DNA from 4 places in the Dryocola baronae genome. Region 2 is predicted to be linked to each of the others. Evidence: predicted binding sites of a transcription regulator. Region 2 holds the regulator's gene; each other region holds the start of a gene.
The links. The regulator LexA, encoded in region 2, represses DNA repair genes until DNA is damaged. The targets are predictions, from matches to a motif close to TNCTGTATGTACATACAGNA.
Positions count from the first base shown of each region.

Region 1: a site for LexA is predicted at 2,581-2,600, ahead of sbmC (DNA gyrase inhibitor SbmC). Genes of this name have one in related genera too.
Region 3: a site for LexA is predicted at 1,987-2,006, ahead of metR (HTH-type transcriptional regulator MetR). Genes of this name have one in related genera too.
Region 4: a site for LexA is predicted at 1,758-1,777, ahead of ACSPHG_RS13345 (metal-dependent hydrolase). Genes of this name have one in related genera too.

Region 1 is NZ_JBINNY010000001.1:1,787,367-1,791,578, reverse strand. It holds gene ACSPHG_RS08330 (cobyric acid synthase) at 1-301, opposite strand, end outside; gene ACSPHG_RS08325 (DUF496 family protein) at 411-731, opposite strand; gene ACSPHG_RS08320 (FUSC family protein) at 900-1,958, opposite strand; gene sbmC (DNA gyrase inhibitor SbmC) at 2,088-2,558, opposite strand; gene dacD (serine-type D-Ala-D-Ala carboxypeptidase DacD) at 2,726-3,892, opposite strand; gene sbcB (exodeoxyribonuclease I) at 4,135-4,212, shown strand, end outside.
Region 2 is NZ_JBINNY010000001.1:334,093-338,304, reverse strand. It holds gene dinF (MATE family efflux transporter DinF) at 1-1,220, opposite strand, end outside; gene lexA (transcriptional repressor LexA) at 1,310-1,918, opposite strand; gene ACSPHG_RS01575 (diacylglycerol kinase) at 2,038-2,406, opposite strand; gene plsB (glycerol-3-phosphate 1-O-acyltransferase PlsB) at 2,590-4,212, shown strand, end outside.
Region 3 is NZ_JBINNY010000001.1:215,349-219,560, forward strand. It holds gene yigL (sugar/pyridoxal phosphate phosphatase YigL) at 1-20, shown strand, start outside; gene ACSPHG_RS01015 (carboxylate/amino acid/amine transporter) at 215-1,114, shown strand; gene metR (HTH-type transcriptional regulator MetR) at 1,002-1,955, opposite strand; gene metE (5-methyltetrahydropteroyltriglutamate--homocysteine S-methyltransferase) at 2,195-4,212, shown strand, end outside.
Region 4 is NZ_JBINNY010000001.1:2,828,230-2,832,441, reverse strand. It holds gene ACSPHG_RS13350 (L-cystine transporter) at 1-1,018, opposite strand, end outside; gene ACSPHG_RS13345 (metal-dependent hydrolase) at 1,151-1,741, opposite strand; gene kduD (2-dehydro-3-deoxy-D-gluconate 5-dehydrogenase KduD) at 1,857-2,618, opposite strand; gene hxpB (hexitol phosphatase HxpB) at 2,767-3,435, opposite strand; gene ACSPHG_RS13330 (YniB family protein) at 3,599-4,135, shown strand; gene ACSPHG_RS13325 (fructosamine kinase family protein) at 4,171-4,212, opposite strand, start outside.

The sequences.
Region 1 (4,212 bases), 1.5 Mb from region 2:
CGTCCATATTGGTGGCGACTTTGCCCATCAGCACCACCTGCGCCTTACAGTCGCTGGTCGGCTTGAGCAGCACGGGGTTCATGCGCACGTCCGGCGCAATGCCTGCGGCCTCGGCCTGGAATATCTGCGCGCGCCCCATCTCTTTGCCGTCGGGCGTGATGCCCGAGTTGAGCGCCATGTTCTGGGACTTAAACGGCGCGGCGCGCAGGCCGTCCTGCATGAAGATGCGGCACAGCCCCGCCGTCAGCACGCTTTTGCCCACGTCCGAAGCGGTTCCCTGAATCATAATGGCCTGGGCCATACTCTCTCCCGTACAAAAAAAAACCCTGTCAGCATGACGCTTACAGGGTATCAGGAACATCGCAGTATTCATCAGTTTGATGGTACTGAGAGGCAAGCTGCTGCCGGGTTTATTCTGGCTTCAGTTCGCCCATCGCTTTGAGCTTTTTAGAGATGTCGCGACGTTCTTTGGACAGCTCGGCGTTTTTGATGATGTAGTCATCAACGCGGTCTTCGTAGTCGGTCTTCATGCTGGCAATGATGCCCTGAATCGCTTCGATGCTCATGCCCGGCTTGATGTAGTCGCTCAGGTTGTCGAGCAGCAGAACACGTTTTGAGTTATCGCGGATTTTTTTCTCAACGTCCTGGATTTCACGTTGCAGCTTGTTCTTACGACGGAACAGACGCACAAACTCCAGAACGTCCTGGAATGAAGGCTTAGTATTTTCCATTTTTACACCCCTACTTATTTCATACTCGGATTCGTTAAGGCAACCGCCATAAGGCGTACCATAAAGGTAGCGGCTGCCGTTGACAATAATTTATCAGTGACTTGCCCTATCTTACCCTCAATTGCTGCTGAATCGAAACCAGCATTGCAAAAGCTGGGCTCTCGCGCATTACTTACGCAGCGCGCGACAGATAAGCTGCGACAGCAATTCAAGCTGCCGCGCCAGTTCCAGGCTAAGCCAGACATAACCGTGAATCGGCGTTTCCTGAAGCGTACCGCCCTGCCCTTCCTGCATCAGCTGACGCAGTTCGCTGACAATTTCATTGAGCTTTTCGGTATTGGCAGAGATGGGGGACGGATTGCCCTCCTGCAAGGCCCGCGCTATCGCGCCGAGGGTTTTATGCGTCATCTGCTGAGTGTCGCGCAGGGTGCGCGCGTTGATCATCAGGAAATGGCTGGCCCGCGACGCCCAGTAGGCGTTGATTTGCAGCTCCAGGGTACAGACCATATTGCGACTCACTTTCTGAATCGCTTCGAAAATCGATTTCTGAATGTGGGTTTCTTTGCTGCTCGGCCCGATCAGCGCGCGCATTTTTACCACGTCGTTCAAAATCGCGTTCAGCGGTTTTTCTAAGCGCGGGCGCTCCAGCAGGTTCGGCGAGAACCCGGCGTTGTAGATGCGGCTAAACGCGGAGACAAAGTTCGCCATCTGGATGCGCCAGTGGATGAACGCCCGTTGAGGATAGATGCTGGTGAACAGCATCGCCAACAGCGAGCCGAAAATCACGTCGCCGCTGCGCCACAGCGCAATTTCCATGTCGCCCGCCGGTGCGCCGACGACGACGGAAAGCGTGATACCGATAAGCAACGCCTGGTAAGGACGTTTACCGAGGGCCAGAAAGCCGCACAGGAACATGGCGACGGCACACCAGATCAGCATTAAGGGCAACGAATAAAGCTCAAGCTTCAGCGCCACAAGGCCAAGCGCTGCCCCAAAGATCGTGCCGCCGATGCGCTCGAACGCGCGGGGAACCACGTTGCCCCAAAACGAGATCGGCCCCATCACCACCACAAGGGTAATCAGCGGCCAGGTGCCTTCCGGGATGTTAAGCATGCGGACAAGCAGAAACGTCAGAATAAACGCCAGCGCGATGCGGATCCCATGTACCGTGCGGTAGTGGCGATAAACTCGCATTTCTAAAGGACTAAGGGATTTGTCGGGGCGCACACCCGTCTCCTGAAACCAAAAGCGCGATTGTATCAGACTAATAGCCAACACCCGAAAACCGAGATTTCCGGGTATTTGGTATAGATCAATACAGCGAACAATTTAGCCGTTGCAATTTATAGGAAGGTATTAACGCTTACTGGCAACCGGCACATACATATCAATTTCCCAGACGCCGCTTTCGGAGCCGTCGTTGAGGTAATGCTCGAAGCAGGCTTTGCCGGTCATCTGAAAACGACTGTCGCCCACCAGCTTTTCAAAGAAATCATTCCAGGGTTTGGCAAAATCATTGTTATCAACCGTTGCCCGGGCAACGGCATATTCGCCGCCTTCGATGTGCGTGATCATGACGCCTTCGCTGTTTTCCGGTATGACGAAATCCTCCGGCACGCTAAGTACCGTGTCACATCTGAGCTTTTCAGGCGGAATCTCGTCGGGGTTGTCGTAATAGACCGCCAGCCACTCGTTACCGGCAAGATTCTGCGATTTGACCCACAGCGCCAGCTGTTTAAAACCCTGCTGAACGGTCTGCTCCCAAGGGCCAACCATATGGAAACCGGCGACTTTACGACCCGGAACCTGTTGAACGTTGAATTCCATGCATCCTCCAGAGAAGTTAATATACTGTATATCTATACACTACATTACAGAAGTGTCGCCGCTCCCGCGAGTCCAGGATGATTATTTTGCGAGCAGGATCGACTTTTAGTTTAGGCAAAAAAAACGAGAGAGGATCGCTCCTCTCCCGTTATTCCTTCTCAGGGAATTCAGAGTTTTTGATGCAGGTAATCGCTAAAGCGCGACAGCATGCCGCCCTTCTTCACGTCGCCGAGCGCCACCAGCGGCCAGTGGGCGATGAGCTTGTCACGATCGTAGAGCTGGATTTCACCAACGCGCTGGTTTGCCGCCAGCGGCGCTTCCATATCCTCACGATCGAGCATGTATTTGGCTTTGATATTCGGGACTTCGGCCTTTGGCAGCGCCATAAATACGTCCTGGTTGGTGCCGACCTCAAAGGTGTCCGTGTCGCCATACCAGACGTGCTCCGCGCCTATTTTTCTGCCTTTATGCAGGATTTGCACGGTGTCGAAATTATCCTGGCCCCAGTGCAACAGCTTGCGGGCCTGGTCCTCACGGCCCTTCGGGCTTTCTGCCCCCATCACCACGGCGATAAGGCGACGCTTGCCGACCACGCTTGAGGCAATCAGGTTAAAGCCTGCGCCGGAGGTGTGGCCGGTTTTCAGGCCGTCGACGTTGAGGTTTTTATCCCACAGCAGGCCGTTGCGGTTCTGCTGGGTGATACCGTTCCACGTCAGGCTGCGCTCGCTGTACATGTGGTAGAACTCCGGCTCGCCGTGAATGATGGCGCGCGACAACACTGCCAGATCGTAGGCCGAGCTATGCTGGCCCGGCGCGTCCAGGCCGTGAACGGTTTCAAAGTGGGTGTCGCGCAGGCCCAGCTGCGACACGTATTTGTTCATCATAGCGACAAACTGCGGCTCGCCGCCCGCTACGTGGTCGGCCAGCGCCACGCAGGCATCGTTACCGGAATCGATGATCAGGCCACGGCTCAGATCGCGCACGGTCAGCCTGTCGCCCGGTTTTAAAAACATCAGCGATGAGCCGTTAAACACCGGGTTGCCCTTCGCCCAGGCGTCGGTACCCACGGTCACGATATCGTCGGCGCTGATGCGCTTGCTGTCGATGGCGCGGTCAACGACGTAGCCGGTCATCAGTTTGGTGAGGCTCGCCGGGTTGCGTTGCACATGCTCATTTTGCGCGGTCAGTATCTGCCCGGTGGTGTAGTCCATCAATACCCATGAACCGGCCTGAATCGGTGGCGGAGGCGGGACGTTGACGAAAGTATCGTCAGCAAACGCGGACTGAGCAGCAAATGATATGAGCGAAAAAACAACAAACTGGCGGATCTTCAACGATATATCCTCAACAACATTAATTTCAGCCGCTCGTTTTACTGGATTTAACATTTTTTTTCGCGCCTAAATTGAAAGCGGATATGACTTAAGTCCATTTTTAAGCCGTGGCTGAACGGGTTGACCTGCCCGGACGTGCGTCAGAGAATGGTATTAATCCTCAAAGGTTTGCCTTTATCCGCTACACTAGCGGATCGCGATGACCGCCACGGCGAAGCCAGCAAAATGGACAGTTTTATACGATGAAAAATGACGCTCAGCAGCCCACGTTCCTCTTCCACGATTACGAAACCTTCGGCAAGAGCCCGTCGCTAGACCGC
Region 2 (4,212 bases):
TGGTTACCAAGCCATGGCACGCTCAGTAACGACAGGCCAAAGCCCAATGCCGCAATCGCCATACTGTTGCGCATCTCGGCACCGCGCGTTGCGCCAATAAACATGCCGTCGAGCAGATAGCACCACACCCCCACCACCGGCAGGACAATTTGCCAGTGCAGATAGCGGTCCGCCTGCTGCTGTAGCTCCGGCAGTGACGTAAGCATGGCGACAATGTTTTCACCAAACAGCGCGTACACAACCGCGAAGCTCAGGGCGACAATACCCGCCTGGCGGCAGGCCGCCCGCCATACGTCAAGCAGCTGGCCGCCGTTACGTGCGCCATAGGCCTGCCCTGAATGCGCCTCCACGGCGTAGGCAAAGCCGTCCAGCGCGTAGGCGGTAAACGTCAGCAGCGTCATGAGCACGGCGTTGACCGCCACCACTTCGCTGCCCAGACGCGCGCCCAGAATCGTCACCGAGGCGAAGCAGATTTGCAGCAGCAGCGAGCGCAGCATGATGTCCCTGTTTAACGCCAGCAGACGGCGGACATTCCCCCGCCAGGCATTTTTTAGCATCGTAAAGTCGATGCCGCGCATGCCCAGCACCTTTTTCACCATCAGCAGGCCGATGATAAAGGTAGCGTATTCCGCAACCACCGTTGCCAGCGCCGCGCCCTGCACATTCATATGCAGGCCCATCACCAGCCAGAGATCGAGCACGATGTTCAGCACGTTGCCGACCACCAGCAGGATCACCGGGGCGCGGGCATACTGCACGCCGAGCAGCCAGCCAAGCAGCACGAGGTTTGCTAAAGAAGCGGGGGCGCTTAGCCAACGGATTTCGAGGAAGCGCCGAGCCTGCTCTAGCACCTGCTCGTTCCCACCGACGATATTTAAGGCAAGCGTAATCAGCGGGTAGCGCAGCGCGACGATAGCGATACCGGCGACCAGCGCCAGCAGCAAAGGTTGAACCAACGCGCGGGCCAGCGCCGCCGGGTTGTTCGCGCCAAAGGCCTGGGCCGTTAAGCCCGTGGTGCTCATGCGCAGAAAGAGCAGCAGCATAAAGAGGAAGCTGGTTGCCGTTGCGCCAATCGCCACGCCGCCGAGATAAACGGGGCTGTCCAGATGACCAATAACGGCGGTATCGACCAGGCCCAGCAGGGGCACGGTGATATTGGAGAAAATCATCGGTAACGCGAGGCGCCAGAGCGCTTTATCCGTCGTCGAGAAGAAACGCATGGGGGGTTCCAGGACGAGTAAAAGACACGAAGTTTGACGGTGATGCGCGGCGGGCGCGCATCACCTAGTGCGAGGGCACGTAATCGGGACTACAGCCAGTCGCCGTTGCGGATCACGCCGACGGCCAGGCCTTCAATGCTGAAGTTCTGCTCGCGGAGATCGACGATGATAGGTTCGAACTCGCTGTTTTCCGGCAGCAGCTGCACGGTATTGCCCTGTTGCTTAAGACGTTTGACGGTCACTTCGTCGTCGATACGCGCCACAACCACCTGGCCGTTACGCACGTCCTGAGTTTTGTGTACCGCCAGCAGGTCGCCGTCGAGAATACCGATGTCTTTCATGGACATGCCGCTTACGCGCAGCAGGAAGTCTGCATTAGGCTTAAACAGGGACGGGTCAACGTCGTAATGGCCTTCTATGTGCTGCTGCGCCAGCAGCGGCTCACCGGCGGCAACGCGGCCAATCAGAGGAATGCCGGTCACTTCTTCAACCAGCAGGCGGATGCCGCGTGAGGCACCCGAGACAATTTCGATTACGCCCTTACGAGCCAGCGCCTTAAGGTGCTCTTCTGCAGCGTTTGGAGAACGGAACCCCAGACGTTGAGCAATTTCGGCACGCGTAGGTGGCATGCCGGTCTGGTTGATATGATCCCTAATGAGATCAAACACCTCTTGCTGCCTGGTAGTTAAAGCTTTCATTCCGCCCCCTGGGTGTTTATACAGTTATGCTGTGAGTATATACAGTCAAAGGCGAATTTGAAACCACAAATTGAGCAAAAAACCAGGCACTTATCGCAATCTGGAAAGCCTCTCGCAAATTAGCGCATATGCTGCCACAGCAGCGTGACCCAGGTGACAACTGCGAGGATAATAGCGATCAATACGGCGGCGGAACCCATATCCTTCGCCCGGCCTGAAAGCTCGTGGTAATCCGTGCCCACGCGGTCGACCAGCGCTTCGATGGCGCTGTTGAGAATTTCAACAATCATAACCAGCACAACGGAGCCGATAAGCAGAATGCGGGTAATAGGGTCAACGTCCAGCCAGCAGGCAATGGCGATAGCGATAACCGCGGCAACCCCTTCCTGGCGGAAGGCGGCTTCGTTTATCCAGGCGGCGCGCAGGCCCTTCCAGGAATAGCCCGCGGCTTTGATAATACGAGTGAACCCAGTGGTGTTATTCGCCATTTTTGGAAACCTTTTTAAAATAAAAGCGTCAATGCTTATCAGTGCCCACCTTCTTCAGGTTTCTGCCATGGAAACGGCAACCAGGAGGATGGTGGGTAAAATCGCAACGCCACAGAAATCTTATGCAGTTTCTGATATTCTTGCGGCGAATTTGCATTATTAACCTGAGGCTTTACATCGTTTATGTCAGGCTGGCCAAGAATCTACTACAAATTACTTAATTTACCATTAGGCGTCCTGGTAAAAAGCAAGTCCATACCGGCTGATCCACAAGCCGAACTGGGCCTGGATACAACTCGCCCAATTATGTACGTTCTGCCTTATAACTCTAAGGCAGACTTGTTGACGCTACGCGCGCAATGCCTCGCACATGATTTACCCGACCCGCTGGAACCGCTTGAAATCGACGGAGCGGTTTTGCCGCGCTATGTCTTTATTCACGGTGGCCCGCGCGTCTTCACTTATTACACGCCGAAAGAAGAGTCAATTAAGCTCTTCCACGACTATCTTGATCTGCACCGCAATAACCCGAATCTGGACGTTCAGATGGTGCCGGTATCGGTGATGTTTGGCCGTTCGCCGGGCCGTGAGAAAGGCGAAATCAACCCGCCGTTAAAAATGCTCAACGGCGTTCAGAAATTCTTCGCGGTTTCCTGGCTTGGTCGCGATAGCTTTGTGCGTTTCTCCGCGCCGGTCTCTCTGCGCCAGATGGCAACCGACCACGGCACGGATAAAAAAATCGCCCAAAAACTGGCTCGCGTAGCGCGCATGCACTTTGCTCGCCAGCGTTTAGCCACCGTCGGGCCGCGCCTGCCGGTGCGTCAGGATTTGTTTAATAAACTGCTGGCATCAAAAGCAATCGCGCGAGCGGTCGAAGATGAAGCGCGCAGTAAGAAAATCTCCCACGAGAAGGCCCAGCAAAACGCGGTCGCGCTTATGGAAGAGATTGCGGCGAACTTCTCGTATGAAGCCGTGCGCCTGACCGACCGCGTGCTGGGCCTGACGTGGAACCGCCTGTATCAGGGCATCAACGTTCACAACGCCGAGCGCGTGCGCCAGCTCGCCCACGACGGCCATGAAATCGTGTATGTGCCCTGCCACCGCAGCCACATGGACTACATGCTGCTGTCGTATGTGCTTTATCACCAGGGGCTGGTGCCTCCGCACATCGCGGCGGGCATCAACCTGAACTTCTGGCCGGCTGGCCCGATTTTCCGCCGCCTGGGCGCGTTCTTTATTCGTCGTACCTTTAAGGGCAGCAAGCTGTACTCCACCGTGTTCCGCGAATATCTCGGCGAGCTGTTTAGCCGTGGCTATTCGGTGGAATACTTCGTGGAAGGGGGCCGTTCGCGGACCGGCCGCCTGCTTGACCCGAAAACCGGCACGCTGTCGATGACGATTCAGGCCATGCTGCGCGGCGGTACCCGCCCTATTACGCTGGTGCCGATTTACATCGGTTACGAACACGTGATGGAAGTGGGCACCTACGCCAAGGAACTGCGCGGCGCGACGAAAGAGAAAGAAGGCTTTATGTCGATGCTGCGCGGCCTGAGCAAGCTGCGTAATCTGGGCCAGGGCTACGTTAACTTCGGCGAACCTATGCCGCTGATGACCTTCCTGAACCAGCGCGTGCCGGAATGGCGCGACTCAATCGATCCGATCGAAGCGGTGCGCCCGGCGTGGTTAACGCCAACGGTGAACGAAATCGCCGCCGAGCTGATGGTGCGCATTAACAACGCAGGGGCGGCCAACGCCATGAACCTGTGCTGCACCGCGCTGTTAGCGTCACGCCAGCGCTCGCTGACC
Region 3 (4,212 bases), 120 kb from region 2:
TGTTCCTCGGCAAAGATTAAGCGTTGTTGATTGCGAGATGTCGGGGGGCGATGTGCGCCTACCCGACCTACGGTCTGCACGAATCGTAGGGTGGATAAGCGGCAGCGCCATCCGCCATGTTGTCGATTAAGTAATCACTCGTAAACTAAATACTTCAGCTCCTGCCAACAAGCTTCGCTACAATAGCGAATAAATTGCCTGTTGAGATCCCATCGTGCCGTTACTCATCATCACCACTATTCTGTGGGCCTTTTCCTTTAGCCTCATCGGCGAATACCTTGCCGGGCACGTCGACAGCTATTTCTCCGTGCTGATGCGCGTGGGGCTGGCGGCGCTGGTGTTCCTGCCGTTCCTCCGTTTTAAGGGCTACAGTGCAAAAACGCTGCTGCTGTATATGCTGGTGGGGGCGCTGCAACTCGGCGTGATGTACCTGTTTAGCTTCCAGGCGTATCTCTACCTGACGGTCTCGGAATTTCTGCTGTTTACCGTGCTTACGCCGCTCTACATCACGCTAATTTATGATCTGCTGAGCCGCAGGCCGCTGCGCTGGGGATATGCCCTAAGCGCCGGGCTGGCGGTGATTGGCGCGGCGATCATTCGCTACGACAAAGTAAGCGATCACTTCTGGATTGGCCTACTGCTGGTGCAGGCGGCGAATATCTGCTTCGCCATCGGGATGGTGGGCTACAAGCGCCTGATGGAAACGCGGCCTATGCCGCAGCGCTGCGCGTTCTCCTGGTTTTACCTCGGAGCGGCAGTTGTGGCGGTCGTCGCCTGGTTCGCGCTGGGCAACCCGCAGAAGCTGCCGACCACCGGCCTGCAATGGGGCATTCTCGTCTGGCTGGGCGTGGTGGCTTCCGGGCTGGGCTATTTCATGTGGAACTACGGGGCGACGCAGGTGGATGCCGGTACGCTCGGCATCATGAACAACGTGCACGTGCCCGCAGGGCTGCTGGTGAACCTCGCCATCTGGCAGGAGCAGCCCCACTGGCCGAGCTTTATTATAGGTGGGACGGTGATAATGGCCTCGCTGTGGGTACATCGCCATTGGGTCGCTCCGCGTTCCGCACAAACGGAAGATGCTCACAGGCGTGCTGGCGCGTCGAGCGAATAAACGCCTCGGTTACCGGCTGACGCTGCTCGCCGTCGCGCACCGCGGCGTACAGCCGGCTCCACAGTCCCTCGCCCAGGGTTTTGGTAACGACCAGACCCTGGCGCTCAAAACTTTCCACTACCCAATGCGGCAGCGCGGCAATCCCCATGCGCGCCGACACCATCTGAATCAGCAGTAACGTGTTATCTACGCTTTTCAGCGATGGGCTGACGCCCGCTGGCTGTAAAAAATGCCGCCAGATATCCAGACGGGTGCGCTGTACCGGGTAAATCAGCAGGGTTTCGCTGCTCAGATCTTCCGGCTCGATGCGCGCTTTGCCCGCCAGCGGATGGTCGGTTGCCAGCACCAGGCGCACTTCATAATCAAACATCGGCGAATAGTGCAGGCCGCTGCGGGGCAGGATGTCGGAGGTTAGCACGATGTCCAGCTCGCTCTGCTGAAGCGCGGGCTGCGGGTCAAAGGTTACGCCGGATTTGAAATCCATCTCCACCTGCGGCCACTGCCGGTTAAAGCTTTCCAGCGCCGGGGTTAGCCACTGGATACAGCTATGGCATTCAATGGCGATGCGAAGCGTGGTCTGGTGCGGCTCGTTACACGCCTGAAGCGCGCGGCTTAGCTGCGGCAAAACTTGTTCGGCAAGGCCAAGCAGAATTTCACCCTGCGGCGTAAAGCGCAGCGGCTGACTTTTACGAACAAACAGGCGGAACCCAAGCCGCTGCTCCAAATCGCTGAACTGATGGGAGAGGGCAGACTGGGTCTGGTGTAACGCGGCGGCGGCGGCGGCCAGCGAGCCGCAGTTTCTTAACGCCTGGAGCGTCCGCAGGTGTTTTATCTCGATCATGAAAGTCCTTCACTTCGCCATGAACAAATTGCGCTTGAGGAATATACAGTACCTGCGGATTATGGATGTGTAAACATCTGGATGGCTAAATCCAGCGTCTTTCGAATTTATGGTGCGTTGGCTGCACTTACTTACCCCAGTCACTTACCTAAGTAAGCTCCTGGGGGGATAAGCAAGCTTGCCGCCTTCCCTAAATCCGAAATCCATCTGGATTACCTAAATTAAATGAGGAAAGAATAATGACGATCAAAAACCACACCCTCGGTTTCCCACGCGTTGGCCTCAAGCGTGAGCTGAAAAAAGCACAAGAGAGCTACTGGGCGGGCAACACCACGCAGGAAGAGCTGCTGGCGGTGGGCCGTGAACTGCGCGCACGCCACTGGGATCAGCAGAAACAGGCGGGCGTCGACCTGCTACCGGTGGGCGATTTCGCATGGTACGACCACGTTCTGACCACCAGCCTGCTGCTTGGCAACGTGCCGGCTCGTCATCAGAATGCGGATGGCAGCGTCGATCTCGATACCTTATTCCGCATCGGCCGTGGCCGTGCGCCGACGGGTGAACCGGCCGCCGCCGCCGAAATGACCAAATGGTTTAACACCAACTATCACTACATGGTGCCGGAATTCACCAAGGGCCAGCAGTTCAAGCTGACCTGGACACAGCTGCTCGATGAAGTGGACGAAGCGCAGGCGCTGGGCCACAGCGTGAAGCCCGTGCTGCTTGGGCCGGTGACCTATCTTTGGCTCGGCAAGGTGAAGGGCGAACAGTTTGACCGCCTGAGCCTGCTGAAAGACATTCTGCCGGTTTACCAGCAGGTTCTGGCGGAGCTGGCTAAACGCGGAGTCGAGTGGGTGCAAATCGACGAACCCGCGCTGGTACTGGAGCTGCCGCAGGCCTGGCTCGATGCCTTCAAACCGGCTTATGACGCGCTTGCGGGCAACGTGAAGCTGCTGCTGACCACCTATTTCGAGGGCGTGACGCCAAATCTGAATACCATCACCGCACTGCCGGTGCAGGGCCTGCACGTTGATTTCGTCCACGGTAAAGACGACATCAACGAGATCCATCAGAAGCTGCCTGCCGACTGGCTGCTGTCTGCCGGTGTGATTAACGGCCGTAACGTCTGGCGTGCCGATCTGACGGAGAAATACGCTCAGCTTAAAAATCTGGTCGGCAAACGCGACCTGTGGGTGGCCTCGTCCTGCTCTCTGCTGCACAGCCCGATCGACCTCAGCGTTGAAACCCGCCTGGATGCGGAAGTGAAAAGCTGGTTCGCCTTCGCCCTGCAAAAATGCGCCGAGCTGGCGCTGCTGCGCGACGCCCTGAACAGCGGCAACACCGAAAAACTGGTTGAGTGGAGCGCGCCGATTCAGGCTCGCCGTCACTCACAGCGCGTGCATAACGCCGCCGTGGAAAAACGCCTGGCCGCGATTACCGCCCAGGACAGCCAGCGTCAGAGCGACTACACCGCTCGCGCAATCGCCCAGCGGCAGCGCTTTAACCTGCCTGCCTGGCCGACGACGACTATCGGCTCATTCCCGCAGACCACCGAAATTCGCGGCCTGCGCCTGGACTTCAAAAAAGGCAATCTGGATGCCAACAACTACCGCACCGGTATCGCCGAGCACATCAAACAGGCGGTAGCCGAGCAGGAACGCCTGGGCCTGGACGTACTTGTCCACGGCGAAGCAGAGCGTAACGACATGGTGGAATACTTCGGCGAACACCTGGACGGCTTCGTCTTCACCCAAAACGGCTGGGTGCAGAGCTACGGCTCCCGCTGCGTGAAGCCGCCGGTTGTCATCGGCGATATCAGCCGCCCGGAAGCCATCACCGTTGAGTGGGCGAAGTACGCGCAGTCCCTGACCGACAAGCCGGTAAAAGGCATGCTGACCGGGCCGGTGACGATTCTGTGCTGGTCATTCCCGCGCGAGGACGTCAGCCGCGAAACCATCGCGAAGCAAATCGCTCTGGCGCTGCGCGACGAGGTGGCGGATCTGGAAGCGGCAGGCATCGGCATCATTCAGATTGACGAACCGGCGCTGCGCGAAGGTTTACCGCTGCGCCAGTCCGACTGGCAGGCGTACCTGGAGTGGGGCGTGGAAGCCTTCCGCCTGAACGCCGCAGTGGTGCGCGACGATACGCAGATCCACACCCACATGTGTTACTGCGAGTTTAACGACATCATGGATTCCATCGCGGCGCTGGATGCGGACGTGATCACCATCGAAACGTCCCGCTCGGATATGGATCT
Region 4 (4,212 bases), 2.5 Mb from region 2:
TGGCACCGAAGGAAGCAGAGAAGCTGGCGATAGACTCCGGCACGCCCAGGCGGCGGGTTTGCGCTTCAACGTTCAGCGGGATACTGGCCGCGCTGGAGCGGCTGGTGAAGGCAAAGGTCAGCACCGGCCACACTTTGCGGAAGTATTTCAGCGGGCTGACGCCGTTAACCGCAAGCAGCAGGGCGTGCACGCCGAACATGATTGCAAGGCCAAGGTAAGAGGCAACCACAAAGCTGCCCAGCTTAATGATGTCCTGCAGGTTGGAGCTGGCAACGACCTTAGTCATCAGCGCCAGCACGCCGTAAGGCGTTAACTGCATCACCAGACGCACCAGCTTCATCACCCAGCTTTGCAGCGTGTCGATGGCAACCAGCACGCGCTCGCCTTTTGGCGCATCGTCTTTCAGCAGCTTAAGCGCCGCGACGCCCAGGAAGGCCGCAAAGATAACCACGCTGATGATGGAGGTCGGGCTTGCGCCGGTCAGGTCGGCAAACGGGTTTTTCGGTACAAACGAGAGGATCAGCTGTGGTACGGACAGATCGGCAACTTTGCTCGCGTAGTTGGTTTCGATCGCGCTCAGACGCGCGGTTTCCGCAGTCCCCTGCACCAGGCCTTCCGCCGTCAGGCCGAACAGGTTGGTGACCAGCACGCCGACCAGCGCTGCAATCAGCGTGGTGAAGAGCAGGGTGCCGATGGTCAGGAAGCTGATTTTACCCAACGAAGAGGCGTTGTGCAGCTTGGCTACGGCACTAAGAATAGAAACAAACACCAGCGGCATAACGATCATTTGCAGCAGTTGGACATAGCCGTTGCCGACCACGTTGAACCACTGAATGGAATCTTTCAGCACCTGGCTGTCCGCGCCATAAATAGCATGCAGCACGATGCCAAACACCACGCCGACGACCAGACCCGCCAGCACTTTTTTCGCAAGACTCCACTGTTTGTGGCGCGTTTGCGCCAGCAGCAGTAGCAGAATAACGAACACGATAACGTTCGCTATAAGTGGAAAATTCATCCCCGTATCTCCTGATTTATTGTAAGCAGGCGGGCGCTAGCCCACCTTTATGCCGTAAATCGTATCAGATGAGACGCGGGTCACTTATATTCAAAAGGAATTGTTTATTACGAAATGGATAGTTTCGTCTGATTATTGTTCTAAATGGTGATTTAAAAAGCTGTTAAAGGTGGTTTGCAGCGAATTTATCATCTGTGACGACCAGCGTACCGCACTGTTTTCGGGCAGGCTCTGGGGCATCCAGACCGCGAAGCCGAACAGCGCCATGCATAGAAACCTTTCTAGCTGGTTGCCCTTTTGCGGCCTGACGATGGGAAACCGGAAACGCCAGCGGCAGGGCCATAGCAACGGCACGCCCGCAGGCGTCAGCATGTCGGCCAGAATATGGCTCAGATAACCGAGCACCATCCCCTGTAGCGCATCCGCTGGTATTACCCAACTTTCGGGCACCTTTAAATAGAACAGGGCAAGCCCGGCAAAGACGGCGAACAGGCTGTGGGTAAAGCCCCTGTGCCCGCAGGCGCGCGCGATGGGTTTTGATATCCACGGCAGGCGCTGCCCTAAAAACGATTTTGGGTGATCGATGTCCGGCAGCAGGCAGGTCAGGATCGCAGACGGCACGATGTGCCACCAGTCACCCTGCGCCAGAACGGGCGTGAGTTCGGCGTTTTTGGCAAAAACTGCACAGGCTATGGAAAAAAGCAGATGGCCTTCCGCCGTCATGATACTACCCGGATGAAACTGTCGATTCATCCAGTATAGGGTTTTTATACAGTGGGCGGAAGAGGTGACGCTGTAACATTTTATTCACCGCCCGTTTCTCCGGCGGCGGGCGATGCTATCGCGCCAGCCAGCCGCCATCAACGGCGAGGGTGTAACCGTTGATGTAGTTCGCGGCATCGGACGCAAGGAACACGGCGGCACCCTGTAAATCCTCCGGTTTACCCCAGCGGCCCGCCGGGATTCTGTCGAGAATTTCCTGGCTGCGGGCCTCATCGTCGCGAAGCTGCTGGGTATTGTTAGTCGCCATGTAGCCCGGGGCAATCGCATTGACGTTAATGTTGTGCTGCGCCCATTCGTTTGCCAGCAGGCGTGTGATGCCTAATACCGCGCTTTTTGATGCCGTATAAGAAGGCACGCGAATCCCCCCCTGGAAAGAGAGCATTGAGGCGATATTAATGATTTTTCCGCCGCCGCCCTGTTTGAGAAACTGCTTCGCCACGGCCTGCGAAAGAAAGAACACGGATTTGATGTTCAGGTTCATCACGTCATCCCAGTTCTTTTCGCTGAATTCAAGCGCGTCCTCGCGGCGAATCGTTCCGGCGTTGTTCACCAGGATATCTATTCTTCCCATTCTTGCGACAGCTTCTTCGACAATGCCTGGGATAACGCCCGGCTGGCTCAGATCCGCCTGGATTGCGGTAAAGCGGCGGCCCAGCGCCAGCACTTTTTCTGCCGTGTCGTGAGGGATTTTGCGGTTCACGCCAATGATGTCACATCCGGCCTCGGCGAGTCCGAGCGTCATCCCCTGACCCAGCCCGGTGTCACAGCCCGTGACCAGAGCCACTTTACCCTGCAGATTAAAAGCGTCGAGAATCATATCTACCCCATATATATAGAGAGCGCAGCAGCGCGTATATCAATAGGATAGGTAGGGGTTAGCAGAATTACAAATTTATTTGAAATGGCGTTTCAAAATATGATGCGGCGAGATTTTAAAAAAGGGCGGTTTAAACCGCCCCGAAATGTTATCCCGTAATGTCGGCGGCGCTAAGCGACAAAAGGGAGTCGAGCTTAACGTCGGCCAGACACCAGCGCGGATTACTGCGGTTTTCTTCAGCGGGAACAACAATGGAGCGCATGCGAGCGGCTTTGGTGGCGATCATCCCGTTAACGGAGTCTTCAAAGGTGACGCATGACAGCGGATCGATACCCAGTTTCGCCGCCGCATCGAGATAAACCTGCGGATGCGGTTTGCTGTAAGGCAGATGTTCCGCGGAGGCAATCGCGTCAAACTGCTCTCTTAGGTCGAACATTTCCAGCACGCGTTCAAGCATATGTAATGGTGACGCGGAGGCGAGGCCGACCTTCAGACCAAGTGCCTTGCACTGGGCGATGGCTTCACGCACGCCGGGCAACAGCGGGCGGCGTTCCTCAATCAGGGTAATCGCGCGGGCAATGACCCGCTGGGTAACTTCTTCCCGCGATGGGCCATTCCACGGCTGGTGGCTAAACCACAGGTCAACAACGAGGTCGATGCGCAGGCCGAGCGTGTCGGGCAGTTCGTTGCGGCGGGTTATGTCCACGCCGATGCTGGCCATAACCTCCAGCTCGGCCTCGTCCCATAACGGCTCTGAATCAATCAGTAAACCATCCATATCAAAAATTGCGGCTAAAACCCGGCGCGTATCGGCCATTGTAGACTCCTGTCGTTACCCATTTAAAAGTTGCCCTATGAATAGCGGGAAAAGTCGGCAGACGCCACCGCTTTTGTGAATTTCGCCTGCAAAGCTCAGGCGAAATACGGTGAGACAAGGTAGACTTTGTGCCAGTAAGTTACGTCTTAACCAAGGGGAAAGAATGACGTATCAACAAGCTGGACGCATTGCAGTGCTGAAACGCGTTGCCGGTTGGGTGATTTTCATACCCGCAGTGGTATCAACGTTAATTTCGATTCTGAAATTTATGTATGAACACAGCGAGAAGCAGGCGGGCATAAACGCCGTAATGCTGGACTTCGCGCACGTAATGATTGAGATGATGCGTTTTAATACGCCGTTCCTGAATTTCTTCTGGTACAACTCGCCGCAGCCGGAGTTCCACCAGCATACAAACGTGCTGTTTTGGGTGATTTTTGCGCTGATTTTCGTCGGGCTGGCGCTGCAGGCTTCCGGCGCGCGCATGAGCCGCCAGGCAAAGTTTTTGCGCGAAGGGGTGCAGGATCAATTGATACTGGAGCAGGCAAAGGGGCCAGAAGGGCTAACCAAAGAGCAGCTGGATGCCAAAATCGTTGTGCCACGCCACACGATCTTCCTGCAAATTTTCCCTCTTTATATCCTGCCGGTCATTGTGATCGTTGCGGGCTACTTCTTCTTCTCGCTTCTCGGCTTCATCTAGCAAAAAGCCACTCTTTCGTGAGTGGCTTCATTCTTTTAAGCAGCAAGCACGCGATCCAGCGCCTTTTGCGCGGTGAC